Regions from separate parts of the Gluconobacter sp. ESL1110 genome, predicted to be linked through region 2. Evidence: riboswitches for the same ligand, from Rfam matches in the RefSeq annotation. Region 2 holds a riboswitch; the other holds the start of a gene.
The links. A riboswitch is a leader RNA that binds a small molecule or an ion and turns the genes downstream of it on or off. The one in region 2 is predicted to bind cobalamin.
Positions count from the first base shown of each region.

Region 1: linked by a shared signal. The riboswitch ahead of AC3B6F_RS12005 (TonB-dependent receptor) and the one ahead of AC3B6F_RS10215 (DUF1636 family protein) in region 2 are both predicted to bind cobalamin.

Region 1 is NZ_JBYLUK010000009.1:26,579-31,002, reverse strand. Features, by position in the region: gene AC3B6F_RS12015 (methionine synthase) at 1-623, shown strand, start outside; gene AC3B6F_RS12010 (LysR family transcriptional regulator) at 816-1,724, shown strand; cobalamin riboswitch at 1,805-2,011, shown strand; gene AC3B6F_RS12005 (TonB-dependent receptor) at 2,322-4,364, shown strand.
Region 2 is NZ_JBYLUK010000008.1:341,553-345,976, reverse strand. Features, by position in the region: gene cobS (adenosylcobinamide-GDP ribazoletransferase) at 1-442, opposite strand, end outside; gene cobT (nicotinate-nucleotide--dimethylbenzimidazole phosphoribosyltransferase) at 439-1,500, opposite strand; gene cobU (bifunctional adenosylcobinamide kinase/adenosylcobinamide-phosphate guanylyltransferase) at 1,561-2,091, shown strand; cobalamin riboswitch at 2,129-2,362, shown strand; gene AC3B6F_RS10215 (DUF1636 family protein) at 2,483-2,875, shown strand; gene cobW (cobalamin biosynthesis protein CobW) at 2,872-3,924, shown strand; gene cobN (cobaltochelatase subunit CobN) at 3,932-4,424, shown strand, end outside.

The DNA.
Region 1 (4,424 bases), on a different contig from region 2:
CCATGATCGATACGCTTCATGACGGCCATTACAGAAGCCGAGAGAAGCTGGCCTGGGAATTCGCCAGCATTCTCAATCAGGAAGCCAGAGAACTGGAGGCAGCCGGGGTTGACATCATCCAGTTCGATGAACCGGCATTCAATGTCTTCTTCGACGAAGTCAATGACTGGGGAGTTGCGGCTTTGGAACGAGCCGTCGAAGGGCTCAAATGCGAAACAGCAGTTCACATCTGCTACGGGTATGGCATCAAGGCCAATATCGACTGGAAAAACAGTCTGGGTGCCGAGTGGCGGCAGTATGAGGAAATTTTCCCGAAGTTGCAGAAATCCACTCTCGATCTGGTCTCTCTGGAGTGTCAGAACTCGCGTGTTCCGATGGATCTGATCGAACTGATCCGGGGTAAAAAGGTCATGATCGGGGCGATTGATGTGGCGACCAACATCATTGAAACCCCTGAAGACGTGGCCAATACGCTTCGCAAGGCTCTGCAGTTTGTGGATGCGGATAAGCTCTATCCTTCCACCAATTGTGGTATGGCGCCTTTGCCCCGTCATGTCGCCAGGGCAAAGCTGAATGCTCTCGGCGCCGGAGCCGATATTCTGCGCAACGAACTCTCGATCTAATGGGTACAGCCTCTGCGGCCTGATGATCTGAGATAACGAATGGCTGGGCAAAGACCTGCGGTCTCTCTGCTCAGCCAAATGCTTCCAGATCGCCCCGGATGTAGGCGCAACTCTCTGGCAGAGAGTTTTGTCTTATGAAGAGAAATGATATCAATCCATGATTAAATAAAACCGAATCATGGATCGGGACATATGGCTATTCTGGAACGTAACCACCTGATGATCGTGCAGGCTGTTGCACAGGAAGGGTCCCTGACAGCGGCGGGGGTTCGGTTAAACCTGACACAGCCCGCTCTCAGCCATGCTGTTCGCAAGATTGAAGTCCAGCTTGGTGTAAAGATCTGGCGCCGTGAGGGGCGTTCTCTGGTTCTGACACAGGCAGGACAATGGCTTCTGGCCCTGGCAAATCGTCTTCTTCCGCAGTTTTCTCTTGCAGAAGAAAGACTGGAGCAGTTCGCCAATGGCGAACGAGGCATATTGCGCATCGGAATGGAGTGCCATCCCTGTTACCAGTGGCTCCTGAACGTCGTCTCGCCCTATCTTGAGAGATGGCCTAAGGTGGATGTCGACGTCCGGCAGAAATTTCAGTTTGGTGGGATCGGAGCCTTACTGAGCAGCGAGATCGATATTCTTGTGACCCCGGACCCGCTTTACAAACCGGGTCTTACTTTCACGCCAGTGTTTGATTACGAACTTGTGCTTGTCGTCGGCCGCGGTCACAGACTTTACGGTGCGACGTCAATTACGCCTGAGCAGTTGTCCGGGGAAACACTGATTACCTATCCTGTGCCTTCGGAGCGTTTGGATATCTACACGCAGTTTCTGCAGCCCGCGGGTGTCGCGCCCCGTCAGCAGAAGCAGATTGAAACGACCGATATTATGCTGGTTATGGTTGCACACGGTCGAGGTGTTACAGCTCTCCCTCGCTGGCTGGTAGAAGAACATGCGTCCCGTTATGGCCTTCATGCGATTAGGCTGGGTAAAAACGGGATTGCGAAGCAAATCTTTCTCGGCCGTCGTGAAGCAGACGACGACATTCATTACCTTAGGCATTTTATAGAATTTGCTGCGATTTCGAAAAATCGTACCATAGAGGCTTGATCTATTTCGGGAGAAGAGTATTCGGAAGCTTTAAAAGTTCCAATATTCAATATCAGGATTGACACGACAAGGTCGTTACAGTTTTGGTATTTTCGTATGGTTCTTTGTTCTGCCAGCAGGTGGAATGGAGCTAAGAGGGAAGTCGGTGTGATGCCGACGCTGCCCCCGCAACTGTAAATGGCGAGTTGCCAATCGCCTGTATGTCACTGGAGAGACCCCTCTCCGGGAAGACAGATTGGCTGCGTTGACCCATGAGTCAGGAGACCTGCCATGCGTGTTTTCAACCACCGGCGGGGTGTCCGGGACGGCAGTGTCTGGCATTCTGGTTTTCTCTGAAAAATCGGGCGTGCAGGCACTTGTCCTGCTCCTGTCATAATGAGCAGGGCTCATATGACTGTACTGTTTTCAAAGACGAAAAATGGACCAGGAAATCTGTTTCATTTTCGAATGCTGGTGTCCTACGCGCGTTCACCCATTTCTCGACTATGTCTCTCGTGCGTTCTGGCCAGCGTCTCCCTCGTTCCAGACGCTGCACTTGCGACAGCCCCAGAAGCCTCGTCAGTTAAAAAAAGCGAGAAGACGAGCGACCCGAAACCTGTGTCCACCCGGCCTCTGACGGCTGCGCCTGAACAGATTAACGTCACGGCTTCCCGCAGAAACCTTCTGGGGAGAGCGGAGACGGCGAGCGAAGGATCCATTACCGCCCGGGAGATCCAACTCCGTCCGGCTTACCGCGTAGGGCAGATATTGGAAGCTGTTCCGGGCCTGGTGGTAACGTCTCATTCCGGAGAAGGAAAAGCCAACCAGTTCCTTCTGCGTGGCTTCAACCTCGATCATGGTACGGATCTCGCCACCTTCGTTGATGACATGCCAATCAACGGCGTCAGCAATGCGCATGGTCAGGGTTATACAGACCTCAACTTCCTCATTCCCGAACTGCTGTCAGGCGTGGATTATACCAAAGGACCATTCCATGCGGATGTAGGGGATTTCGGCGTCGCTGGGTCAGATCATATGAAGCTCGCGGATGATGTGCCTCGACAGCTTGCCCTGAGTGCCGGGACACTGGGAGATTATCGCGCCTATTTGGGAGGAACAACGCATCTTGCGAATGGCGATCGCTGGATCAACGCTTTCAGTCTCTCTCATACGGATGGGCCATGGAAATATCCTGACAATGCCAGAAGCATTAAGGCGGCCACTCATTATACGCATGGCGATACACTCAACGGCTTTGATGTCACGGGCATGTTTTATCGTGGGCAATGGCGCGCCACGAACGATCAGCCTTTAGCCGCCTATAGTGAAGGGCTGATCAGTCGATATGGTTCTCTTGATCCGACGGATGGAGGGTTTTCAGAAAGATATAGCCTGTCGGGTCATTATCGTCTGGCCGATGACGCCTGGAAATGGGTGACGAGCGCGTTTGTCTCGCATGACCGTCTGACATTGTGGAATAATTTCACACATTATCTGGATGATCCGGTGAATGGCGATCAGCAGCAGCAGGATGAAAACCGCACAACCGTTGGTGGCAGCAGCGTTTACTCCCGGCAGGATCGGATCGGACGGGTAAGGACAGACACGCAGATTGGTGTACAGGGCCGGTATGACTTTCTCTATGTGGATCGGCGACATACGCGGCAACGCGTGACACTGTCATCCTGTCCGTCCAGTCTGGAAGCAACGGCTCCCTATCTCTGTAATGCCGATGACATCAATCTGGGTTCGGCAGGCCTGTTCATCCAGAACACGACGCATTGGCTGCCGTGGTTCAGGATGGTCATTGGTCTGCGTGAAGATTATCAGGGCGGCACGGACAGTAATCTGGTGGATGGCAGTCTGACGCGAAAACACCAGTGGCTTTTTCAGCCCAAGGGAAGCCTGATTTTTGGTCCATGGAAGAAAACCGAGTTTTATCTGAGCGGAGGACGGGGTTTTCATTCCAATGACTTCCGGTCCGTGTCCGGATCCTATGCTTCGGATGAGTTTACCAAGGGCTCGGTCAAGGTGCCGCTCATGACATCTGCTGTCAGTGGAGAAGTCGGAGTGAGAACAACACCGCTCCGTCATCTGAATGTGCAGGCGGCAGCCTTCATCATCGATTTCGACTCTGAACTCAGTTACGACGGAGATGCGGGTGTGACGTCCCCCGGTCCAGCCAGCCGGCGACAAGGGGTTGAATTTTCCGCGCAATACAATCCGTTTACCTGGCTTGAGTTCAATACTGACCTGTCTATTGCGAAGGCACGCTATCAGGCAAAAAACCTGGCCGATTACGGAATTGACGGTCCTTATGTAACGAATGCGCCCAGCTTTGTGTGGTCTTTCGGTATTATTGCGGATCGTGGGCCTTGGTATGGTGGCCTGCAGGTTCGATGGCTTGGTGGCTATCCACTGGTTGAAGATAACAGCCTGCGTTCGAAAGGGTATCAGGAAGTTAATCTGAACATCGGGTATCGATTCACAAAAACCCTCAAACTGGAAGCAAGCATTTTTAATACCTTCAACACACACGCCTACGCCGCGCAATATGCCTATGATTATCGGCTGACACCTACTTCAGCGATACAATCCGGAGCGACGGGTCACCCTCTGGAGCCAATCTCCGCACGATTTTCGGTGCAGTACGGTTTTTGATTTGCGAGTTTTTGTAATCAAGATCATTTACTCCGCTCCCATGCATGATCGTAGGCGCTT
Region 2 (4,424 bases):
GGGCAAGAGCAGGAACGACCAGAATAATTGGTAATGCAGCAAGTGCTGTAACACGGATCAGAATGCAGAGCCCGAGTGCCAATGCTCCGTAACTTCCAATCCTGCTATCACGCATGATCTCCAGTCGTCGCTCTGCAGTATAACCGCCGCCACAGCCATCAGCCATATCGGCCAAACCATCTTCATGCAGGCCTCCTGTCAGAAGGATCTGTATTGCAATGCTCCAGACTGCCGCGACTGTAACCGGCACATGAACAGCGCATAGGCCCAGAAAAACAAGGCCGGTTAAAACACCTGTAAAAGCGCCAATAAGTGGCCAGCACCAGACCGACCGGGACAAGGACCATTCCTCTCCCGTGACGCGCAGCCATCCCAAGGGAAGGCGCGTCAATAACCCTGCACCACAGGCAATATCTTCCCGAATGGTTCGCCAGAGTTTCATTCTGTTGAGGGCGCGGACTTCTGGGAAACAGAAGCTTCCGCGAATGTTGCCATGCCATTATGGCAGGCTATGGCGCCGCGCAGAAGCGGAATGGCCAGACCTGATCCTGATGCTTCTCCCAGTCTCAGTCCGAAATCCAGAAGAGGTTCCAGCATGAGAGATGCAGCCAGGTTGCGGTGCCCCGCTTCTGCGGAGCAATGGGAAAGACGTGTATGATCAAGTGCTTCCGGGGCTATCTTCACAAGAGGAAGAATTGCCGCGGTACATACAAATCCATCGAGCACGACGGGAATGCCATGATGACGCGCGGCCAGAACGCTTCCCATGATAGCTGCCAGCTCGTATCCACCAAGGCGGCGGGCGACCTCTAATGGGTCACACAGAGTGCCCCTGTGAAGCGTGATGGCCTCATCAATGACCGCTGCTTTCAGCTTGAGACCTTCATCGTTAAGTCCCGTCCCACGACCTGCCCAGTCTTTGCCTGTTCCGCCCAGAAGAGCCGCGCATAGAGCTGCGGCGGGTGTTGTATTGCCAATTCCCATTTCACCGGGGCAAAACAAATCTGCGTCCTTTGGCACAGCTCTGTACCCGGCTGAAACAGCAGACAGAAAATCCTCTTCCGTCATTGCTGCGGTTTGTGAAAGGTCTTCCGTTGCCTTCAGGTTCTGAAGGCAAACCACGTTCAGATCGGCTCCGGCAGTACGGGCAAGTTGATTAATAGCGGCTCCGCCATGCTCAAAGTTTGCAACCATCTGGCTTGTAACGTCCGAGGGCCAGGGCGAGACGCCACGCTGAACAACACCATGATTGCCCGCGAAAATTGTGATCTGGACTTTATCCAGAACAGGGCTGTCCGTGCCCTGCCATTCACCAAGCCAGAGCGCAAGCTCTTCAAGTCGCCCCAGGCTACCGGGAGGTTTGGTCAGCAGGGCATCCCGTTGCCTGATGCGGTCTCTACAGGCACGATCTGGCTCAGGTAGCGACAGACAGGCCGTCCTGAGGTCCTTCATGCTGGGGAAAGAAATGTCTGGAACGGAAAATAAAGCATCAGTCGGCATGAGGTGTCTTTTGTGCTGTTATCCGGGCACATGCAAGATAATGAGACGGGAGAAGACGTGATGCATTCGGATGGCCCAACAGGCCAGCGACAATTATCGCTTGTTCTGGGGGGAGCACGATCCGGGAAAAGTGGCGTTGCTGAAGCCCTTGTCACTAGCCAGCCTGCGCCATGGATCTATCTGGCGACCGGTCGTGCCTACGACGAAGAAATGCACGCCAGGATCGCCTTACACCGTGCCAGTCGTGGAGCTTTGGGATGGCAGACGATCGAAGAACCTTATGATATCGCGAACGTACTTCGGAATGCAGGGCCGGAACCTGTTCTGGTCGATTGCCTCACACTCTGGCTGACCAATCTCGTTCTGGATGAAAGAGATGTAAGCGCAGCGACAGAAGACCTGTTTTCCGCGCTCTCAGCGCGCGCGCATCAGACCGTTCTGGTGGGCAATGAAGTGGGGCTGGGAATTGTTCCGGACAATGCTCTGGCACGGCGTTTCCGGGATGAGGCGGGTCTTCTGCATCAGCGGATTGCCGCTATCGCGGACGAGGTGCTCTTTGTTGCTGCGGGGTTATCGCTGAAACTCAAGTAGGTGCCCTACAAGGCTTTTGACACTCCAGAATACCAGCGATAGGAAAGAAAGTGATGGTTCCTCCGAAAGGAGGATGAAAAGGGAAGCCGGTGCGATCTTGCGGATCAAATCCGGCACTGCCCCCGCAACTGTGGACGGTTATCTGTCCTGCCAGCATGGCTTTCGGATCATGCGACCACTGGAAATACGTCCGGGAAGGTCTGGCAGGAGAGGAGGCGCTGAACGCGTCTCGGTCGTAAGTCAGGAGACCTGCCATCAGAGCCAAGTGTCATGATCCGGCGGGGTGCCCGGACTGTGAGGGCGCGCCGTTGTGGTACGTCCCCTCCGAAGTGCGGAGGCCTTTTACTGCGCCTTTTGTCATGCCCGTCCGGGCTGCAAGAGAGACGAAACCATGGCAGAAACCCTGCCTCAGACCAGACCCGTCCTGCATGTCTGCGTAACATGCCGTCGTGGATTGCCGCTGACTGACGATCCCGTTCAGGGGCGTCAGCTTTACGAGGCACTTGCCCAGCATGCCGAGAAAGACAATTTCAGCATCCAGCCTGTAGACTGTATGGCCACATGTAGTCGCGGCTGCGTCGCGGCTGTGTCGATGCCGGAAAAATGGACCTTGATCCTGGGGCAACTTGGTCCAGAGAAAATCGAGGACCTACGGACGTTCCTGGGCCTCTACCGAGCCTCAAAAACGGGAACGGTCATGCCGTCAAAGCGCCCGGCCTCTCTTTCTGATATGATCCTCGCCCGTCTGCCAGCGTCCCTTTCTGCCTCACAGGAACTTTCATGATGTCCCAGTCCATTTCAGGTATCGGTCGCAAGATTCCCGTTACGATCATCACAGGCTTCCTCGGTGCCGGAAAAACGACGCTTTTGCGCAATCTACTGGCGCAAGCGAACGGGCGCAGGATCGCCATTGTGGTCAACGAATTTGGTTCTCTTGGAATCGATGGAGAAATTCTGCGCTCCTGTGGCATCGAAAACTGCCCGGATGAAGATATTGTCGAACTGACAAACGGCTGCCTGTGCTGCACCGTTGCAGACGATTTCATTCCCACCATGCAGGCCCTGATTGATCGTCCCGATCCGCCGGAACATATTGTCATCGAGACGTCCGGTCTTGCGCTCCCCAAGCCTCTCCTGAAAGCGTTCAGCTGGCCTGATATCCGTACACGCATGACGGTGGATGGCGTGATTACGCTGGTTGATGCACCTGCCGTAGCAGCAGGCCGTTTTGCCGATGATCCGGCTGCAGTAGCAGCCCAGCGGGCGGCTGATCCGTCTCTTGATCACGATAATCCTCTCGCTGAAGTCTATGAGGATCAGCTGAATGCGGCAGATCTGATTGTTCTCAACAAAACCGATCTTCTGGAAACCGTCGAGGCGGATGCTGTCGAGGCAGGCATCATCAAGGCTGTACCGCGTAAGGTCGTAATATTGCGGGCCGTGGAAGGACGTCTTGATCCGGCCGTTTTACTTGGAATTGCAGCCAGTGCGGAAGATGATCTTCAGGCGCGACCGTCCAATCATGATGGAGCGGATGATCATGAACATGATGATTTTGAGAGCTTTGTTGTTGTCATGCCGGAGCAGGTCAGTGCTGATGCGGTCCTGAAGCGCCTCAGTGATGTGTCTGGCACGTTTGATATCCTGAGAATGAAGGGTTTTGTGGCAGTACAGGGCAAAAAAATGCGCCTGGCTGTACAGGGCGTGGGAACACGCTTTCGTCATGAATTCGATGTGCCCTGGACAGACGGCACGCGTGACGGACGCTTGGTCGTGATCGGACAGACCGGTCTGGATCGTGCCGCCATCGAAGCCGCGTTACTGGGCGTCTGAGTTCGTCATGCATCTGCTTGTCCGCGAACGACATGGAATAGACGATCAGGACGTGGCCGAGGATCTCGACCATGCGCCAACGGACGTCGTGTTTCTGTCTTTTTCGGACAGTGATCTTTTGGCGCTGGAACAGGCCTACGAAAAGCTGAACGCCTCGTCCCAGGGAGGGGCTGGCTTCTCGCTGAGACTGGTCAATCTCTCGCGGCTCAGACATCCGATGTCCGTCGATCTGTATATCGAGCAGACACTTTCTGAAGCGCATTGTGTTGTGGTGCGTCTTCTGGGGGGGATTGATTACTGGCGATATGGTGCGGAAGAAGTCAGAAACTCCTGTGCCAGAAAGTCCATTTCGCTAGCTTTGTTACCCGGAGATGCCCGTCAGGACGCAAGGCTGGAAGAATGGTCCAATGTTCACGCGACCGATCATGAACGGCTCACGAGCTTTCTGAAAGAAGGAGGTCCGGACAACGCCCGCCGTGCACTGATTCTGATGGCATATC